2 regions of the Paenibacillus sp. J22TS3 genome follow, and region 2 is predicted to be linked to the other one. Evidence: predicted binding sites of a transcription regulator. Region 2 holds the regulator's gene; the other holds the start of a gene.
What was found. Region 2 encodes CtsR, which represses protease genes until heat stress. Its sites were predicted from a motif close to ATGGTCAATAAAGGTCAAACA; they were not measured.
Positions count from the first base shown of each region.

Region 1 (10,377 bases), on a different contig from region 2:
CAGCCAACCATCATTCAGCCACCAAGATCATCGGTTCTGTCTGCAGCTCAACATTCCCAGCTACCGCTCTTGAAATCATGCAGGAGCCTTCAGCTTTCTCCGCCAGCAGACGGGCTTTACGTAACTCTTCTTCCCCACTACCTGCCTTAAGAACTATCTGAGGTCTGTGAATGATCTTTTCATATGTGAAAATATTGTTCGTTACGTCGACCACCGCCTCCGAGATCTGCGTTAGGCTGACAGTCTCTATGCCCGACCGCTCCAACATCGCGGCCAGCGTGATCAGGTAACAAGTGGCCGCAGCCCCGAGCAACATTTCATCGGGATTTGTGCCTACACCAGGACCTCCCATTCCCTCCGGGATCGATATCCGGGTCTTCAAGTTCCCCGCTTCAATCGTTCCCTCACTGTTGCGTCCGCCATTCCATGTACCTTCAAGCTTGAAGATGTGTTTCATCCCTATGTCTCCTTACATCAGTGAACTTGGTATTTTCTAACTACAGCCCCATCCCTGCCCACAAAGTATTGTACTTAAGGTTTTGGTGCTAAGATTGGCATACCACGGTTTTAAATTATTGGATCTGAATTTACGGTTCTGCAAAATCATTCTTACCCTCGGAGTTTTGCATTTAACGGCTGCGCACTCCCTACTCCAAAATTCAAAGTTTAAAGGTTAGAGGCGTATAGACAAAGAGACCCCAGCTGAGCACCCATTCGGGCACCTCTGAGGTCTCTAAGCTATGTCAGAAACGGAATGGTCCGTTTCTTATTTGTTTTTCAAGTTGTAGAAGGATTTCAGACCGTTGTATTGAGCAAGCTCATTCAACTGATCTTCAATGCGGAGCAATTGGTTGTACTTCGCAATACGGTCTGTACGGGAAGGTGCACCCGTTTTGATTTGGCCAGCATTCGTTGCAACCGCGATGTCCGCAATTGTGCTGTCTTCGGACTCACCGGAACGGTGGGAGATTACAGCAGTATATCCGTTGCGTTTAGCAAGCTCGATGGCATCGAAAGTTTCTGTCAAAGTACCGATTTGGTTTACTTTGATCAGGATGGAGTTACCGATGTTCTCTTCGATACCTTTAGCCAGACGCTCAGTGTTAGTTACGAACAAATCGTCACCAACCAATTGGATTTTGTCGCCCAGTTTCTGAGTGAGCAGCTTCCAACCTTCCCAGTCGTCTTCGGAGCAGCCATCTTCGATGGTAATGATTGGGTATTTGTCTACCCAAGAAGCCAGAAGGTCTACGAACTCAGCTGAAGTGTAAGATTTGCCTTCGCCTTCAAGCTCATATTTACCGTTCTTGTAGAACTCTGTGGAAGCTACGTCCATACCCAGGAATACGTCTACGCCTGGTTTGTAGCCGGCTTTTTCGATAGCTTCGATGATTGTAGTCAAAGCTTCCTCGTTGGAACCAAAGTTAGGAGCGAATCCACCCTCGTCACCTACTGCAGTGCTCAGGCCTTTGCTGCCCAGTACGGACTTCAGGCTGTGGAAGATTTCTGCACCTGTACGAAGAGCTTCCTTAAAGGAAGGAGCGCCTACAGGAAGAATCATGAACTCTTGTACGTCAACGTTGTTGTCGGCATGTGCGCCACCGTTAACGATGTTCATCATTGGAACTGGAAGTTGTTTTGCGTTGAATCCGCCAAGGTATACATACAGCGGCAGATCAAGAGCATCAGCAGCAGCGCGGGCAACCGCCATGGACACAGCCAGAATCGCGTTAGCGCCCAGCTTGCCTTTGTTCGGCGTGCCATCCAGGTTGATCATCAATTTGTCGATACCCAGTTGATCAAGCGCGTCCATACCGATAACTTCTGGAGCGATGATTTCGTTCACGTTCTCAACAGCTTTCAGAACGCCTTTACCGAGGTAACGGGATTTGTCGCCATCGCGAAGCTCAACAGCTTCGTGTGCGCCTGTGGATGCGCCGGATGGCACGATCGCACGGCCAATAGCGCCGGATTCCAGATATACTTCAACTTCAACTGTAGGGTTACCGCGGGAGTCAAGGACTTCGCGTGCATATACGTCAGAGATAATAGTCATGTTAAAGTCTCCTTTTTATTTAAAATGTTATTTCGATTTACGGCTGGCAATCATGGATTGTCCGGTCATTTCCGCAGGCTGTGGAAGTCCCATCAGATCCAGGATGGTAGGGGCCACATCGGCCAGAATGCCGCTCTCACGCAGAATCACGTCTTCGGACGTCACAATGAACGGTACCGGATTTGTGGTATGTGCAGTGAACGGACGGCCTTGCTCATCAAATACCATGTCGGCGTTACCGTGGTCAGCAATAATAATGGTGACCCCGCCTTTGGCCAATACGGCATCCACGACTTTACCGACACACTCATCGGTCACTTCAACCGCTTTGATCGTTGGTTCAAGCATACCGGAGTGACCTACCATATCCGGGTTGGCGAAGTTCAGGATAATCGCATCGTGTTTGTCCGACTCAATCTCTTTCACTGCCGCTTCCGCAACCTCGTAAGCGCTCATCTCCGGCTTCAGGTCATACGTTGCCACCTTAGGGGAGTTGATCAGAACGCGAGTCTCCCCTTCAAGCTGAACATCCCGTCCACCGCTGAAGAAGAAGGTTACGTGCGGATACTTCTCGGTTTCGGCAATCCGCAGCTGGGTCTTGCCCTGCTGAACGAGAACCTCACCCAGTGTGTTGTCGAGATTCTTCGGCTCATAGGCTACAAAGCCTCCAACGGTCTCGCTAAACAGTGTCAAGCATACGAAGTGCAGTCCAACCGGGAACTTAGGACCACGGTCGAAACCGCGGAAGTCCGTGTTGGTGAACACTTGGGACAGCTGAATTGCACGGTCAGGACGGAAGTTCAAGAAGACTACGGAGTCTCCCGACTCAACCAGTCCTACCGGGTTACCGGAGCCGTCTACGATCACTGTCGGCTCAACGAACTCGTCATAAACCGACTTCTCATAGGATTCCGTAACTGCCTGAATTGGATCCGTATATTTTGGTCCGTCTCCATAGACGATGGCACGGTAGGACTTCTCCACCCGCTCCCAACGCTTGTCGCGGTCCATGGCATAATAGCGTCCTTGAACGGTTGCGATCCGTCCAACGCCCACTTCTTCAATCTTAGCCACCAGCTTCTGAAGGAAGCCCTTTGCACTGTCTGGGGCTACATCGCGGCCATCCAGGAATGCGTGGATATACACTTCGTGCATATCTTCCTTCTTCGCCAGGTCCAGCATAGCAAACAAATGGTCAATATGACTGTGTACGCCGCCATCGGACAGAAGCCCATAAAGATGAAGCTTCTTGCCGTTTGTCTTGGCACTGCGCACAGCCTCAACCAGCGTCGGGTTCGTAAAGAACTCACCCTCGCGGATCGATTTGTCAATCCGGGTAAGGTCCTGATAGACGATCCGGCCGGCACCGATGTTAAGGTGTCCTACCTCAGAGTTCCCCATTTGCCCGGCAGGCAGGCCTACCGCTTCCCCACATGCTGTAAGCGTGGTGTTCGGGTACATCTTCAGGTATCTGTCGTAATTCGGTTTCTTCGCCTGGGCAACCGCGTTGCCTTCTTCCGTACCGCGAAGTCCGAAACCGTCCATGATGATCAGTGCTACAGGTCTTGGTGCTGACATCTTACTTTGCCCCCTCGACAAGCGCGATATAAGAAGCAGGCTGCAAGCTTGCACCGCCTACGAGCGCTCCATCGATATCGCTTTGTCCCAGATATTCCTTCACATTCTCAGGCTTCACGCTGCCGCCGTATTGAATGCGGATTTTGGATGCTACATCTGTGTTGTACAGATCCGTTACAATCGAACGAATGAAGGAGATGACTTCATTCGCATCTTGTGCGGTGGAAGACTTGCCTGTTCCAATCGCCCAGATCGGCTCATAAGCAATAACAACCTGAGCCGCTTGCTCAGCGGAAAGGCCTTTAAGAGCGGCTTCAGTCTGAACTTTAACCACATCTTTAGTCTGGCCAGCTTCACGCTCTTCCAGCTTCTCACCCACACATGGGATCGGTGTAATGCCGTGTTTGAATGCGGCATGCACCTTCTTATTGACGATTTCATCTGTCTCACCGAAGTAAGCCCGGCGCTCGGAATGCCCAATAATGACATAATCCACGCCAAGTTCTTTCAGCATTGCTCCGCTGATTTCACCGGTGAAGGCACCTTCATCTTCGAAATGCAGGTTCTGGGCGCCGATTTTAATCGAGGTTCCCTTTGCCGCTTCCACCAAAGCCGGAAGGTTGGTGAATGGAGCGCAGATTACGCTCTCTACGCCTTCTACTTCCGCTTTGCCTTTAACGTCCGCAAAGAATGCTTTTGTTTCGGAAACGGTTTTAAACATTTTCCAGTTCCCTGCAATGATCGGTGTTCTCAAAAGGCTCACTCCTTGTCTGGTATTTCAGTTTTACTTATCGTTCAAGGCTTCAACGCCTGGAAGCTTCTTGCCTTCCATGAACTCAAGGGAAGCGCCGCCGCCAGTAGAGATGTGGTTCATTTTGTCAGCCAGGTGGAACTTCTCGGCTGCCGCTGCAGAGTCACCGCCACCGATAATGGTGTAAGCTTCAGTCTCCGCACAAGCTTCAGCTACCGCACGCGTACCGCCAGCGAATGGTTCGATTTCGAATACGCCCATAGGTCCGTTCCATACAACCAGCTTGGAGTTCTTGATTACATCCGCATACAGCTCGCGGGTCTTCGGTCCGATATCCACGCCTTCCCAATCGGAAGGAATACCGTCGATACCTACAATATCAGTGTTCGCATCGGCACTGAAGTCATCGGAGATGACCACGTCAACCGGAAGCAAGAAGTTCTTGCCAAGCTTCTTCGCTTTTTCGATGAAGCCCAGAGCCACGTCCAGCTTCTCTTTATCCAGCAGGGATTGTCCTACTTCATAGCCTTGGGCTTTGAAGAACGTATAGGACAGACCGCCACCGATCAGAACGTTGTCTGCAAGAGTCAACAGGTTGTCAATTACATCGATTTTGTCTTTCACTTTAGAACCGCCAATGATTGCAGTGAAAGGACGTTCAGGGTTGGAAAGTGCTTTACCCAGAACGGACAGCTCTTTCTCCATCAGAAGACCGGAAACGGCAGGGATCAAGTGAGCGATACCTTCGGTCGAAGCATGGGCACGGTGGGCCGCGCCAAATGCGTCATTCACGAATAGATCGGCAAGCTCCGCAAATTGTTTTGCAAGCTCAGGATCGTTCTTCTCTTCACCTGGGTAAAAGCGGACGTTCTCAAGCACAAGAACATCGCCATTGTTCAAAGCATCAACTTTAGCTTTAACTGCTTCGCCTACAGCCTCATCCGCTTTGGCTACCGGTTTGCCAAGCAGCTCGGACAAGCGCTCTGCAGCTGGTGTCAGACGAAGGGAATCCACGAACTCACCCTTTGGACGTCCAAGGTGGCTCGCCAGAATCACTTTTGCCCCATTCTCGATCAGGTACTTAATGGTTGGAAGTGTCTCCCGAATGCGGGTATCATCTGTAATCTTGCCGTTCTCGAGCGGCACATTGAAATCCACACGCACAAACACGCGTTTTCCATTTACTTCGACGTCACGTACACTTTTCTTGGTCATCTCCACGTTCCTCCTAAATAATCTTTGCTGTATATCCGTTCATGTGCATTTGGTACAAGGTTCTCTTAAGCATGGTTATCTCTATATATTTATCATTTGTATAAGTATGGGTTATTCAGCATGAACCAAAGAGGAGTCCTTAAGTTCAGGTTGCTCCTCTTTGGAATTAAATTTGGATTTGTCCGGTCTTATTGAGCTTTCTTAGCAAAGTACTCAAGAGTACGAACCAATTGAGCTGTGTAAGACATTTCGTTGTCGTACCAAGCTACAGTTTTAACCAACTGCTTGTCGCCAACGGACAGAACTTTAGTTTGAGTTGCATCGAACAGGGAACCGTAAGTGATACCTACGATATCGGAAGATACAAGCTCTTCTTCAGTGTATCCGTAAGTTTCAGGATCGGAAGCTGCTTTCATAGCTGCGTTAACTTCGTCTACAGTAACTTTCTTCTCAAGAACAGTTACCAGCTCAGTCAGGGAACCAGTTGGTACTGGAACGCGTTGTGCGGCACCGTCAAGTTTGCCTTGCAGATCTGGAATAACCAGACCGATTGCTTTAGCAGCACCTGTAGTGTTAGGGATGATGTTCTCAGCAGCAGCGCGGGCACGTCTGAAGTCACCTTTGGCATGCGGAGCATCAAGTGTGTTTTGGTCACCTGTGTAAGCGTGGATTGTAGTCATCAAGCCTTCAACGATACCGAATTTGTCATTCAGTGTCTTAGCCATTGGAGCCAAGCAGTTGGTTGTGCAAGATGCGCCAGAGATTACAGTTTCGGAACCATCAAGAGTCTCATGGTTAACGTTATATACGATCGTCTTCATGTCGCCGGTAGCTGGAGCGGAGATAACCACTTTTTTAGCGCCGCCTTTGAGGTGAAGTTCAGCTTTTTCTTTAGTAGTGAAGAAACCTGTGCACTCAAGAACGATATCAACGCCGAGCTCGCCCCATGGCAATTCTTCAGGGTTGCGGTTGGCAAGAACTTTAACTTCTTTGCCGTTCACTTTGAAGAATCCGTCATGAACTTCAACTTCACCGTTGAATCTGCCTTGTGTAGTGTCGTATTTAAGCAAATGAGCCAACATTTTAGCATCTGTCAGGTCATTGATAGCTACTACTTCAATACCTTCCACGTTTTGAATACGACGGAAAGCAAGACGTCCGATACGGCCAAATCCATTAATACCAACTTTTACACTCATTGATAGTTCCTCCCAAATTTCGTTTTTTATTTATTCAAGACGGCATTAGCCGTCATGAGTAACCCTATTTATTTTATTGCTTCATGAACTGTGGTCAAGCCAGCTGACAAGCTCCTTGGCTGCCGCTTCGTCCGTCACCAGAATATCCTCATGGCCAAAACGCAGCACTGCGTGTATGGCCTTGGCTTTGCTTCGGCCGCCTGCGATTCCGATAACCACCTCTGTGGAAATGATATCTTCAAGTCTCAGACCAAGCGTCAGCATCTTGTGGACAACCATGCCATCTTTATCGAAATAGTAACCGAACGATTCAGCAAGAGCTCCTTCCTTCTGAATCTCCTCAAGCATGGAGGCATCCAGCTTACGCCTGTGGGCCATTTCCATAGCATCCCCGATGCCATGAACGACAATTCTTGCCTTGCGGATCAAAGCCACGATTTCCTGTGTGTTCGGATCGCTGACCAGGGAATGGTAAGCCTCTTTGCCTAGAAGATCGGGCACGTGCAGCAGACGATAGCCTGCGCCTACACGTTTTGCCATAGTAGAAGCAATGGTGTTGGCCTGGATCTCCAGGTTCTCTCCAAGTCCACCTCGGGCTGGTACGAACCAGCTATCCTTCAGCGGCGCCTGAGCCGGCATAGTCAGCTTCTCGGCTACCTCGGCAATGGTTGTGCCGCCGGTTACAGCGACCACATCGCCCTCCTCCATGACCTCAAGGAGTGCCTTGGCTCCCGCCCGTCCAAGCTCTTGCTTCGTCTCCGGGGAGACATCCCAATCGCCAGGAACGACGATGACCTTGCGAAGCCCATAGGCTTTGCGGATTCTCTCTTCCAATGCGGCAAGACCGAGCAGTTCCTTAACCAGGGGCTCCAGCATCTCGACCAGGTTGCTCCCAGCTTCGCTGATGGCCATCCCGGTATTCTCAATTTCAATCAGTCCCTGTGCTTTAAGCAGGTCTGTCTCAGCCCGCAGCACCCGCTCCGTCATATTAAGGGAAGCGGCTAGCGTCCTGCGGCCAATCACTCCGGCAAGCTTGATCTGATGAAGAATTGTGTATCTTTTCTTGAGAACATCCATGAGATCAGGCAGAAGCTGCTTTTGGATTTCCAATATATTTCGCATGCTTTCACTCCTGCTCGGCATTCATCTCATCTTCATCAATAAACGAACCAGCTAAACAGCCGGTTGGCCTTAAAATGTCCCGGGTTAACTTTTTAAGTCCCACCTACATTCTACCCAATTTCCCCCTCTCTTGCAAGTCTGACGATCGTATAATTTACCTCGCATGTCTTGTTTATGCAAAATGCCTGATCTATCAAGCACTTCAGCAGTGTAATGTAGATTAAGCTTGCAATTTAATTAGCGATATCATATAATTATTTTTGTTACTCTAAATTTGCGCCCGTGGTCCAATGGATATGACGCAGGCCTCCGAAGCCTGAGATCGAGGTTCAATTCCTCGCGGGCGCGCCATAATTTTTGGTAATTTCTGAATACCTTTAATATGTTTAACCAAACCCACCCGAAAGCGGGCCTTTTTTTTATAATTAGTTTGACTTTCTTTGACTTTATGTTTGAAATTGTTTATGATGTGGTTATTATGGAATGAACTTACTGCAGAACAGCGGATTTTGAAGATTGATTTCCTAAGTTCATCCATATTGCTTAAGATTCCATAGACAGACAGCCTACATATTATTTTTGGCTTGTCCCCCCCCCGTTTTGACCTCATCTTTTTGGTCAATGATGTAAGGGATGGAATGATGGAATGATGCATCAACTTAATTCTTTTATCCAAACACTTTTAAGGAGGGTTTTCTAATGAGCTATATTCCTATGGTTGTCGAACAAAGCAATCGCGGTGAACGTGCTTATGACATTTATTCCAGACTTCTTAAGGATCGTATCATCTTCCTTGGAACCCAGGTAAATGACGTGGTTGCCAACTCCATTATTGCGCAAATGCTGTTCCTCGATGCTGAAGACCCGGGTAAAGATATTCATCTGTATATCAACAGTCCAGGCGGCTCGATTACAGCCGGTATGGCTATTTATGATACCATGCAGTTCATCAAATCGGATGTCTCCACTATCTGTGTGGGCCTCGCGGCTTCCATGGGCGCATTCCTGCTGAATGCCGGGGAGAAGGGCAAGCGCTTCGCACTTCCGAATAGTGAGATCATGATTCACCAGCCGCTGGGTGGAGCCGAAGGTCAAGCTACGGATATCGAAATCCGTGCCCGCCGCATCCTCAAGATGCGCGATTCTCTGAACAAGATTCTGGCTGAGCGTACAGGCCAGCCGCTTGAGCGCATTGAGAAGGATACCGACCGCGATTACTTCATGAGCGCATATGAAGCCAAAGACTACGGTATTGTCGATAAGGTTATCGAGAAGACCGGTCCACAAGGCGTATAATTTCTGGTTAAAACAACAAGCCCCCGTCTTCGCTAAACAGCGAAGCGGGGGCTTTTCATTTTGATATCAGCTTAATTTGACTCTTCCTTCTTATTTAAACGGATTTGCTCCCTTGGCAACTAGATTACTAAGGGCAAAATCATACTGAACGGTTCCTTCCGCAAAAGCGGTATATTCATACGGCTGGAAGTAAATCGTCAGGGTGTTTGGCTTCAGATAGAAGTTTTTGTCCGAAGTCAGTCCTTTAAAGCCGCCCAGGTAGCCGCCATTTGCTTTTAGCTTCTTGCCAAGCTCCTGATTCAGCTGCTTCTTGTAATTCGGATTGCTCTTCAGCAGATCGCTCATGCCCAGCTGCTTGCCATCCTTGAGCGAGAAGGTAAACCCGTCTGTAAGGGTTAGACCATGCGCCCCTCCCGTATAAGAACCCTGCGCCACCACGAGACTCAGTACGCCTTTTTCATTAAATGTAACGATATAATTGCTGTCATACTCATACTTGTTCTCTTGTGCTGTCCGCTTCTTAAGCTCCTTCTCCGCAGCAGCCACGAACTTGTCCATGTGGGCCTTCAGCGTGTCATTGATCGCTTTCTGGGCAGCTTCATCAGCCAGCCCGCTAATTTGCGGATACTGCAGCTTGGCCGTTGCGCCTTTGAAGGTTTTGTCTACCGTTACGGTCTTGATCTGAATGGCATTCTCCGCACGCGCCCCCACGCTTAGCTGCTTCGTCTTCGTATCCCAGTTGGACTGCAGCCCCATGTAATCATTAAGCAGCTTGTACGGCACATACAAATGACCTTTATTCATCTTAGAGCCATACTCATCGGACAACAAATAATATCCGTTAATATCCGCAGTAGCTGTACCCGCAGATACAGTCAGGTTAAGCTTACGGTATCCTTCCCCAATGCTGTAGACATGGGACTTGGCATCATAGGTGAATTTCATCCCCACTGTATCACGCAGAAAAGTAACCGGAACGAACACCCGTCCTCCGATCAGCATTCCTTTATCCTTGGACACCTTGCCGTTCCACTTCAAACTAACGGGCACCTGCGCCGTCTCCGCTTTCTTTACTACCGCCTTTGCGGCATACCCTGTGCCAGCCGGAACCGCGGCGCCTCCTACTAATATAGCTGCTGCCAGTAGCCCGGCACTCCACT
Region 1 is NZ_BOSF01000011.1:50,026-60,402, reverse strand. Features, by position in the region: gene KJS63_RS24325 (OsmC family protein) at 11-457, opposite strand; gene eno (phosphopyruvate hydratase) at 767-2,056, opposite strand; gene gpmI (2,3-bisphosphoglycerate-independent phosphoglycerate mutase) at 2,084-3,634, opposite strand; gene tpiA (triose-phosphate isomerase) at 3,636-4,388, opposite strand; gene KJS63_RS24305 (phosphoglycerate kinase) at 4,419-5,600, opposite strand; gene gap (type I glyceraldehyde-3-phosphate dehydrogenase) at 5,789-6,799, opposite strand; gene KJS63_RS24295 (sugar-binding transcriptional regulator) at 6,881-7,921, opposite strand; tRNA gene KJS63_RS24290 (tRNA-Arg) at 8,198-8,272, shown strand; gene clpP (ATP-dependent Clp endopeptidase proteolytic subunit ClpP) at 8,621-9,217, shown strand; gene KJS63_RS24280 (PdaC/SigV domain-containing protein) at 9,308-10,377, opposite strand, start outside.
Region 1: clpP (ATP-dependent Clp endopeptidase proteolytic subunit ClpP) is a predicted target of CtsR. The motif match lies at 8,349-8,369, and genes of this name have one in related genera.

Region 2 (10,377 bases):
AGAATTTTTTGGACAAGACAGAGGATGAAGTTAAGGCGGTCCCTGCTACAACCGATGTTAATGAGGCTGTGGAAGCCATTACTGCGCATATTAATAAATATGATGTGCCCGAGGAAAAAGAAGGGGATTAATTGGAAGCCAGCAAAGAACCGTCAGAGATCTCTGACGGTTCTTTTATTTGTTCTGTAGATGGAGGAAGGATATTAGTACGATTAATATTCATTAAAGAAGGTTTGGATTTTGTTGACATCATTGGTTAGAGTTAAGGCCAGCATAAGGAGGATACGCGACTTTTGTGGATTTAGTGAATCTGAGGACACAAAGTTTCTCTTAGCGTCTTCGGATGAAGGAGCGACTGTCCCACTCCCTACCCGCGTTGAACGGACGATAAGCACACCCTTTTTCCCGGAATCAATGGCTCCGGCCTCAGAAGCGCTGGATAGCGAACCGTCACCAGAACCGGCAACGACAATCCCTTTGGCCCCAGCAGCCACAGCAGCATCGTATAAGTATCTGCCGTTATTCTCATATTCATATAGGACATCAACTTGAGGAAGCTTGTCGAGCTTGGAAATGTCGAACGGGGTGCTTGTTGTATGTTTACGGGTAGGTTCATTATAGTAGTATACTTTATCGCCAACTACAGCGCCGAGATAGCCCTGTTCCGAGGATTTGAATGTATCTACAGCAGTGGTGTTGGTCTTGGTGATATACCGGGCAGCACCGATTCGGTCATTAAGCATGACGAGGACACCCTTTCCGTCCGACTGCTTGTCGGCGGCAACCTTTACAGCATTATACAGGTTGAAAGGACCATCGGCGCTCATCGCGGTGGCAGGTCGCATTGACCCTACTACGACAACGGGCTTATCACTTTTGACAACAAGATTCAGAAAGTAGGCCGTTTCTTCCAGGGTGTCCGTTCCATGAGTAATTACGATGCCGTCAACATCATTGCGGGCAAGCAGTTCGTTGACACGTTTTGCAAGTTTTAACAAAATTTCATTGGTGATATCCGGACTACCAACGTTGGCAATTTGTTCTCCACTTACATTAGCCATACTCTTCATTTCTGGAACTGCATTAATGAGTGTATCAACACCAAGTGCTCCTGCCTTATAACCCGTTGTATCGGTGTTTGAGGCAGATGATCCGGCTATAGTTCCACCGGTGGCCAGAATTTTGATATTGGGTAACGCCTTAGTGACGGAAGGAACTGTAGATGTAGAATTCACAGCTACTATCTTGCCTGTAGTTACGAATTCGTTGGCTTGAGCAGAAGAAGGATTTAATCCAGTAAGAAGTGTTGTAGTAAATAAGGTACCTGTTAATAGTGATACAGCGAAGAATTTTTTGTAGTTCATAGAAGTTGATCCCCTTTCACTTATGTGAGTATCATGGTCGGTTGTACATTCAGTAAATAAGCAGCAGCTTGTCTAAGTAAGAAATCGATAACTTCAGCTCCTTTCTTAATTCTATGTAATGTTATCTTACAAGAAGGCAACTTATTTACGAAAGTATATATGAAAATCATACGATTCGACAATAGAAATGTTAGGTTTTATTACATAAATAAATCGAGCTCCAACGATAGATTTATTTTATTACCCCTGAATGGCTACAAGTTAAATGGTTTCAAAGCGTGGGTTAATGGCTATGTAAATTAATTGGAGGGTCGAATGGACAGGATGTAGGATGGGTAAAGTATAACTAGAGGTGGATAAACAGGATTTTGCTAAGACCTGACCTAGAGAGCGCTTATAGATCCAATGGATTTTAGACTGAATATAAAAAGGGCCTTGGCAAATGAGGAAAATATGATATAATAAATTCAAGGTCAAAGAAAGTCAAAGTCAATTCGATGTATAGTTATTATTTCTTTTACCCGATTTATTATTCGATGTCTTAAAAGTTCAGTTGTTGGATTTGACTGCAGGTTGACTTTATCAGGAGATCGTTTTTGCCGTTTCGTAATGGCTAGACGCTTCAGCAGTGGAGGGATGAGTGAATGCGAAATATCTCCGATATTATAGAAAAATATCTCAAGAGTATTCTGCATGAAAGTCCTGAGGGAACCATTGAGATCCAGCGCAATGATTTAGCCGATAAATTCTCCTGTGTGCCTTCCCAAATCAACTACGTGATCAGCACAAGGTTTACTTTGGAGAAAGGGTACCTGGTGGAAAGCAAGCGCGGCGGAGGCGGATATGTCCGAATCCGCAGGATTGAGCTGCCTGGCCCGACCTCATTGCATACTCATCTGCATCAGACGATTGGAAATGAGATGGGTCAAGCAGCCGCTGAGGGATTAATCTATCAATTGGTTGAAGCACGTGTGATTACTGAACGTGAAGCCAATCTGATGAGGTCTGTAGTATCTAGAGAGGTGCTTGCGCTCAAGCTTCCTTATCGGGATGAGATTCGTGCAAGAATTATGAAAGCTATGTTGATATCATTATTAGTTAAATCTTAAGCCACAGTTAAAGGAGGGACATCTTGTGCTTTGTCAGGAATGCGGTAAACGTCCGGCTTCTCTTCATTTCACCAAAATTGTGAACGGAGAAAAAACGGAATTTCATATTTGTGAAGCCTGTGCCAGAGAAAAAGGCGAGATGATACCGGGAACTTCAGGTGGTTTTTCTATTCACAGCTTGTTATCCGGATTGCTGGATATTGGTCCTAGCGGAAAGCAGGTAACCAGCAAGAACACAGAGAATCTTCAATGTAAGGAATGCGGAATGACCTATTCCCAATTCAGTAAGGTGGGAAGGTTTGGATGCAGCTCTTGTTATAAATATTTTAACGACCGCTTGGACCCTCTCTTCAAGAGAGTGCACGGTAACACCACCCATATGGGTAAAGTGCCGGTTCGTATCGGCAGCCATATTCAGACCAAGCGTAAGATTGACGAGTTGCGGCAGCAGCTGCAGATGATGATTGTGCAGGAGGAATTTGAGACTGCGGCTAAGCTTCGGGATCAGATCCGGGAACTTGAGAAGGAAATTTCATCAGAATAGGGGGAATGCGTTATGCCAAATCTCCGGTTTACAGATCAGCCGCTCAGTGAATGGATGAGACATAGAGGAAATGAATCCGATATTGTCATCAGCAGCCGGGTACGGATTGCGCGGAACCTTCAACATCTGGCTTTTCCAATGCTGGCCACTAATCAGCAGTCTGAAGAGGTGCTGAAGCAGCTAAAAGAAGTCCTTGGCGACAACCGGTTAGGTGAATATGGTCGACTGCATCTCCTCCTGCTTGATGAAATGGAAGATTTGGACCGTCAGATTCTTGTGGAGAAGCATTTAATTAGTCCTAACCTTGCCACGGAGTCGCGAAATGGAGCGGTCATCATTAGTGAGGACGAGAGTCTTAGCATCATGATTAATGAGGAGGACCATCTGCGTATTCAGTGCCTGTATCCCGGTTTTCATGTCCATGAGGCTTGGGAGAGAGCGACGGCTGTAGATGATATTTTTGAAGCTCATGTGGATTATGCCTTTGATGACAAAAGAGGTTATCTGACCAGTTGTCCTACAAATGTAGGGACAGGTCTTAGAGCTTCAGTCATGATGCACCTGCCTGCCTTAGTTCTGACGCAGCAGATTAACCGGATTCTGTCGGCAGTAACCCAGGTGGGTCTGACGGTCCGGGGGATTTACGGTGAGGGCAGTGAGGCTATGGGTAACTTGTTTCAAATCTCAAATCAGATTACACTGGGACAAAGTGAAGCTGAAATTATTGAGAACCTGCATGGTGTCGTGCTGCAAATTATCGAGCACGAGAAAACGGCCCGTCAGAAGCTTCTCCTGGAATCCAGGCTTCGTATGACTGACAGGGTCATGCGGTCTTACGGTATCTTATCGAATGCCGCTATTATTGATTCCAAGGAAGCTGCACAGCGCTTGTCGGATGTGAGACTGGGCATTGACCTGGGCTTGATTGACCATTTGTCGGCTTCCGAGCTGAATGAGCTTACGGTGCTGACACAGCCAGGTTTTCTGCAAAAGAAGTTCAATGAACATATGGACCGCGGAGAACGGGATATGTACAGGGCCAAGTTGATTCGCGAGAAATTGGGTAAATAAATGCAATGAGTTAGACATGCGATTCTTACCATATTATGGAGGTGTAAGGGATATGATGTTTGGAAGATTTACGGAACGCGCACAGAAAGTGCTGGCTTTGGCTCAAGAGGAAGCAGTTCGTTTGGGGCATAATAATATCGGCACCGAACATATATTGCTGGGTCTGATTCGGGAAGGCGAAGGGATTGCAGCTAAAGCGTTAATCGGACTGGGTCTGGGTCTTGAGAAGATTCAGGATGAAGTAGAGACTCTGATTGGCCGCGGACAAGAGCAGCCAACCAATATCGCATATACACCGCGTGCCAAGAAGGTTATCGAACTGTCCATGGATGAGGCGCGGAAGCTGGGACATACCTATGTCGGTACCGAGCACATTCTGCTTGGGCTAATCCGTGAAGGGGAAGGCGTGGCAGCACGCGTTCTGAACAACCTGGGGATTAGTCTGAACAAAGCCCGTCAGCAGGTGCTTCAGCTGCTTGGAAGCAGTGAAGCTGTATCAAGCCACCATGGCACTCCGGCAAATGTGAACACACCAACCTTGGACAGCTTGGCCCGTGATCTGACGGCGACAGCCAAGGAAGGCAATCTTGATCCGGTGATCGGCCGCAGCAAGGAAATTGAACGTGTAATTCAGGTTCTGAGCCGGCGGACCAAGAACAACCCAGTGCTTATCGGTGAGCCGGGTGTTGGTAAGACAGCTATCGCCGAAGGATTGGCTCAGAAGATCATTAACAATGAGATACCGGAAATTCTCCGGGAGAAGAGAGTTATGACACTCGACATGGGTTCGGTTGTAGCCGGGACCAAATACCGCGGTGAATTTGAGGACCGCTTGAAGAAAATTATGGATGAAATCCGCCAAGCGGGTAACATCATTCTGTTCATTGATGAGCTGCATACCCTGATCGGTGCAGGGGGTGCTGAAGGCGCGATCGATGCCTCCAATATTCTTAAGCCAGCTCTGGCCCGTGGCGAGCTTCAGTGCATCGGGGCAACAACCCTGGATGAATACCGCAAGTATATCGAAAAGGATGCCGCCCTGGAACGGCGCTTCCAGCCTATTACCGTGGATCAACCGTCTCCTGAAGAAGCCATTCAGATTTTGCATGGTCTCCGGGACCGTTATGAAGCGCATCACCGTGTGAAAATTACCGATGAGGCAATCGAGCAGGCAGTAAAATTGTCTGACCGGTATATTCCTGACCGCTTCCTTCCAGATAAGGCGATTGACCTTATCGACGAAGCCGGATCTAAGGTTAGACTGAATTCTTATACGGCACCACCTAATTTGAAACAACTGGAGAGCCGCCTGGAGGATATCCGCAAGGAGAAGGACGCTGCTGTTCAAAGCCAGGAATTCGAGAAGGCTGCCGCTCTCCGGGATACGGAGCAGAAGATCCGCGAAGAGTTGGACGTGACGAAGAATCAATGGAAAGAGAAACAGGGGCGTACGGATTCCGAGGTTACTCCGGAAGACATTGCTCAGGTCGTGGCAAGCTGGACGGGTATCCCTGTCAGCAAGCTGAAGGAAGAGGAAACCGAGCGTCTGCTTAACATGGAGCAGATCCTTCATGAACGTGTAATCGGGCAGGATGAGGCGGTTAAGGCCGTCAGCCGTGCGATTCGCAGGGCCCGTGCAGGTCTTAAAGATCCGAAGCGGCCAATGGGCTCCTTCATTTTCCTCGGACCTACCGGGGTAGGTAAGACGGAACTAGCCCGTGCTCTTGCTGAGGCTATGTTCGGTGATGAGAACGCGGTGATCCGGATTGACATGTCCGAGTATATGGAGAAACACTCCACAGCCCGTCTGGTTGGAGCCCCTCCAGGATATGTAGGTTATGAAGAAGGCGGCCAGTTGACTGAGAAGGTTCGCCGCAAGCCTTATTCCGTAGTGCTGCTTGATGAGATTGAGAAGGCGCATCCTGAAGTGTTCAACATTTTGCTTCAAGTGCTTGAGGACGGTCGTCTTACCGACTCTAAAGGCCGTGTTGTAGACTTCCGCAACACCCTGATTATTCTCACTTCGAACGTAGGGGCAGACGTAATCAAGAAGAATACAACGCTTGGTTTCACTGCTGTGAACGATGCGGGTGCCAACTATGAGACGATGAAGGATAAAGTGATGGGTGAGCTCAAGAAGAGTTTCCGTCCAGAGTTCCTGAACCGGATTGATGAAACGATCGTCTTCCACTCCCTGGAAGAAGTTCATATTTCCGAAATCGTGACCTTGATGTCCGAGGAGCTTCGCAAACGGCTGCGTGAATATGATGTGGACTTCCTGCTCACAGACAAAGCCAAGGCATTCCTGGCCAAAGAAGGCTTTGATCCGGCTTACGGTGCGCGTCCACTCCGCCGTGCGATTCAGAAGCACATCGAAGACCGTTTGTCTGAAGAGCTTCTGACCGGCACAATCAAAAAAGGAGATTCCCTGGTGATCGACGAAGAGAACGGGGCTCTCACGGTGAATCGAACAGGCACTTTATCACCAAACTAAACTAAATACAGGCAAAAAGGGGCTGCACTTCATCTGATTAACCTTCAGATGAAGCAGCCCTTTGTTTTTTGATATAACATTTTCATTAGAACTTTACGATAAAACAGTATAAATGGTAAACTTTGATTGTTATACCGGTTGAATTACGGGAATATATTTTGCAGATGGTTAGGAGAAGTACATGGCCAAAATTAAGACCAAGTTCTATTGTACGGAATGCGGTTACGAATCCCCGAAATGGTATGGCAAGTGCCCGGGCTGCAGTGCCTGGAATACCATGATTGAGGAAACAGAGAAAGTCGTAAAGACACAAGGGCTGACATCGGGGCTTTTTCAAACTAAGGAAAAGGCCCAGCCCATCATCAATATAGAGAGCGGTAAAGAGCCGCGTGTTCAGACTGGAATCGGAGAGTTAAACCGTGTCCTTGGCGGAGGGGTTGTTCCGGGCTCACTTGTACTGGTTGGCGGTGATCCGGGAATCGGCAAATCCACACTGTTGCTTCAGACGTCTTATGAGATGGCCCGCGCAGGACTTCGTGTACTGTATATTTCAGGAGAAGAATCCGTACGGCAGACCAAGCTGCGCGCTGAACGCCTTGGTGCGCTGTCGGAGGAGCTTTTTGTGCTGTGCGAGAGCAATATGGATAGCATTGAGGAAGCGATTGAGAGCGTATCGCCTGACTTTCTGGTCATCGATTCGATTCAGACTGTATATTTACCTGAAGTGACCAGTGCGCCGGGAAGCGTGTCCCAGGTCCGTGAGTGTACCGCAAGATTTATGAGAATCGCCAAGGGACAGGGCATAGCCACGGTGCTTGTCGGCCATGTTACCAAGGAGGGCGCTATTGCCGGTCCACGGCTGCTTGAGCATATGGTGGACTGTGTGCTTTATTTTGAAGGTGAACGGCATCATTCCTACCGGCTGCTCAGAGCGGTGAAGAACCGTTTTGGTTCCACCAACGAAATCGGGATCTTCGAAATGAATGAAGTAGGTCTTACGGAAGTTACGAATCCGTCTGAATTGTTCCTGTCGGAGCGTCCGCTTGGGGTGGCCGGTTCGACTGTAGTCGCCAGTATGGAAGGGACGCGTCCTATGCTGGTGGAGCTTCAGGCGTTGATCTCCTCGACTCATTTTCCTTCACCAAGGCGGATGGGGACAGGAGTGGATCATCACCGGATGAATCTGATTATTGCCGTTCTTGAGAAAAGAATGGGCATGTTCCTGCAGAATCAGGATGCCTATGTGAATGTGGCGGGCGGTGTCCGGCTGGATGAGCCGGCTGTCGACCTGGCCATCGCGGTGAGCATTGCTTCCAGCTTCCGGGACATTCCGACCAAGCCCGATGATGTCATCTTCGGAGAGGTTGGATTGACCGGGGAGGTAAGGGCGGTGTCCCGTGTGGAGCAGCGGGTAAGAGAAGCGGAGAAGCTCGGATTCAAACGGGTCATTCTGCCAGAGAAAAGCCTTAAGGGATGGAAGAGCCCCAAAGGTATTGAGCTTGTCGGCGTGAACACCGTTGCAGAGGCGTTAGCTGTTGCGTTAAATTAGGGGGCACTTAAAGATGAAAGAACCTAACCAATTGGAGAAAATGAACGATCTGCTCAGACTCGTCGCACCGGGAACGGCATTCAGGGACGGTCTGGAGAATGTGCTGCGGGCGAAGACGGGCGGCCTGATTGTGGTCGGATACAGCCCAGAGGTCATGGAGGTGGTGGAGGGGGGATTCTCCATCAACTGTGATTTCTCGCCGAACTACCTGTATGAGCTCGCCAAGATGGATGGAGCCATTATTCTTAGTGAGGACTTGAAGCGGATTCTGTATGCAAATACGCAGCTGATTCCCGATTCCTCGATTTCTTCTGCCGAAACGGGAATCCGTCACCGTACAGCGGAGCGGGTAGCGAAGCAGACCGGCAAGCTGGTGGTATCCATTTCGCAGCGCCGTAACATTATCACCTTATACCAAGGTGGTTTGCGTTATGCGCTCAAAGAGATTGGCGTGATTCTGACCAAAGCGAATCAGGCAATTCAGACGCTGGAGAAGTATAGATCCGTGCTCAATCAGTCCTTGACCAACTTGACAGCATCGGAGTTCGAAGAGCTGGTCACTCTGCCGGAAGTGATTAATGTGATCCAACGGGTGGAAATGGTGATCCGGATTAAGCTTGAAATCAAAAGATTCATCAACGAGCTTGGTACGGAAGGCCGCCTGATTAGCATGCAGATGGAAGAGCTGGTCAGCAACATGGAAGAAGAAGCCTGGCTCTTGTATAAGGACTATGCCCGTGAGGACCAGGAGGAGTATATCCGTGATCTGATCTTAGGTCTGAAACGTTCTTCCGATGAGGAATTGCTTGATGTGGTGCACATTACCAAGCTGCTCGGATATCCTGCGGCTTGGGCTTCTTCCGAAGAGCTGATCTCCCCGCGCGGTTACCGCGTGCTGAACAAAATTCCGCGGCTGCCTAACGTAATTGTTCACAATTTGGTTGAGCGGTTCGAACAGCTGCCGGGAGTTATGATGGCTTCCATTGAAGAGCTGGATGAAGTGGATGGAATTGGCGAGGTGCGGGCACGTGCAATTAAAGAGGGGCTAAAGCGCCTTCAGGAACAAGTATTTATTGACAGACAAATTTAATTCCCATACAATCAAAGGATGAACCTGAGGCATAATATATATGAGGTGAAGAGATGATTACTAAATCGATTCCGAACATGTTTACCTTGGGTAACTTGTTTCTCGGAATGGTCGCGATTATGTTGGCATTTAACGGGAGGTACAGTTTGGCGGCAATCATGGTTATTGTAGCCATGCTGCTGGATGGTCTGGATGGACGTGTAGCCCGTGCGCTTAACTGTCAAAGCGAATTTGGAAAAGAACTCGATTCTCTCTCGGATGTCATTTCCTTCGGGATTGCACCCGCTCTGCTGATGTACATTATTTCCTTTCAAGATATGCCGGTCGCTCTGGCTTGGATCGTGACCGCTATTTTCCCAATGTGCGGTGCATTGCGCCTTGCGAGATTTAATGTGAAGCCGGGAATTCCTGGATATTTCATTGGACTTCCAATTCCGGCCGCCGGTAGCGTGCTTGCCACGTTGTCGTTATTTCACAAAGAAATTACAGCCCCTTATTTTATTATAGCGATGCTTCTGCTTTCTTATTTGATGGTGAGCTCCGTAAGATATCCGAATTTCAAGAAAATTGGACTTCCCAGAAAAGCGCTTTGGTTCGCACCATGGGTCGTACTGGTTGCTGTGGTGGTGGCCGTAAGATTCCCGGACCAATTGACCAAACTGATTTTTGTGCCTCTTGTGATCTATGCGCTGTATGGGCTTAAGCAGAATATTGAAAGATTGTTCGGCAAAAGGGGTCCGCATTCGCACTCTTCCGATGAGCCTTACCGCTCCAAACATTAATTGATACAGGTTACCCTACAGTTTGATAAACAAACAAAAACACTGGTCCAGCAGGGCCAGTGTTTTTTGCATTTTTTATCGGGATATCTTAAGACAGATTGAACAATCCAAGCGTGGAGCATTTCTGGGATTCCCTTTGAACGACATCATCCATGTTAATATCAAGCAGATTACATAAGGCAGACATATAAAACAAGTTGCGGCCCAGTTCTGAACTAACCGCTTCCCTGCAGTTCTCGCAAAGCTCTCCCTTTACGTGCTTGCCGGCCACTTCCTTGGCCTGTTCAAGATCGATACCGGGTTCAAAGGTTTGCTTGGTAGCATGAAGCTCAATGCATCCGCACTCTGTGACGGCTTTAGTTACCGCACGGATG
Region 2 is NZ_BOSF01000013.1:62,008-72,384, reverse strand. Features, by position in the region: gene KJS63_RS25425 (hypothetical protein) at 1-131, shown strand, start outside; gene KJS63_RS25420 (type II asparaginase) at 213-1,364, opposite strand; gene KJS63_RS25415 (CtsR family transcriptional regulator) at 2,009-2,473, shown strand; gene mcsA (protein-arginine kinase activator protein McsA) at 2,499-3,017, shown strand; gene mcsB (protein-arginine kinase McsB) at 3,030-4,088, shown strand; gene clpC (ATP-dependent protease ATP-binding subunit ClpC) at 4,141-6,582, shown strand; gene radA (DNA repair protein RadA) at 6,764-8,131, shown strand; gene disA (DNA integrity scanning diadenylate cyclase DisA) at 8,145-9,221, shown strand; gene pssA (CDP-diacylglycerol--serine O-phosphatidyltransferase) at 9,275-10,003, shown strand; gene KJS63_RS25380 (nucleoside triphosphate pyrophosphohydrolase family protein) at 10,092-10,377, opposite strand, start outside.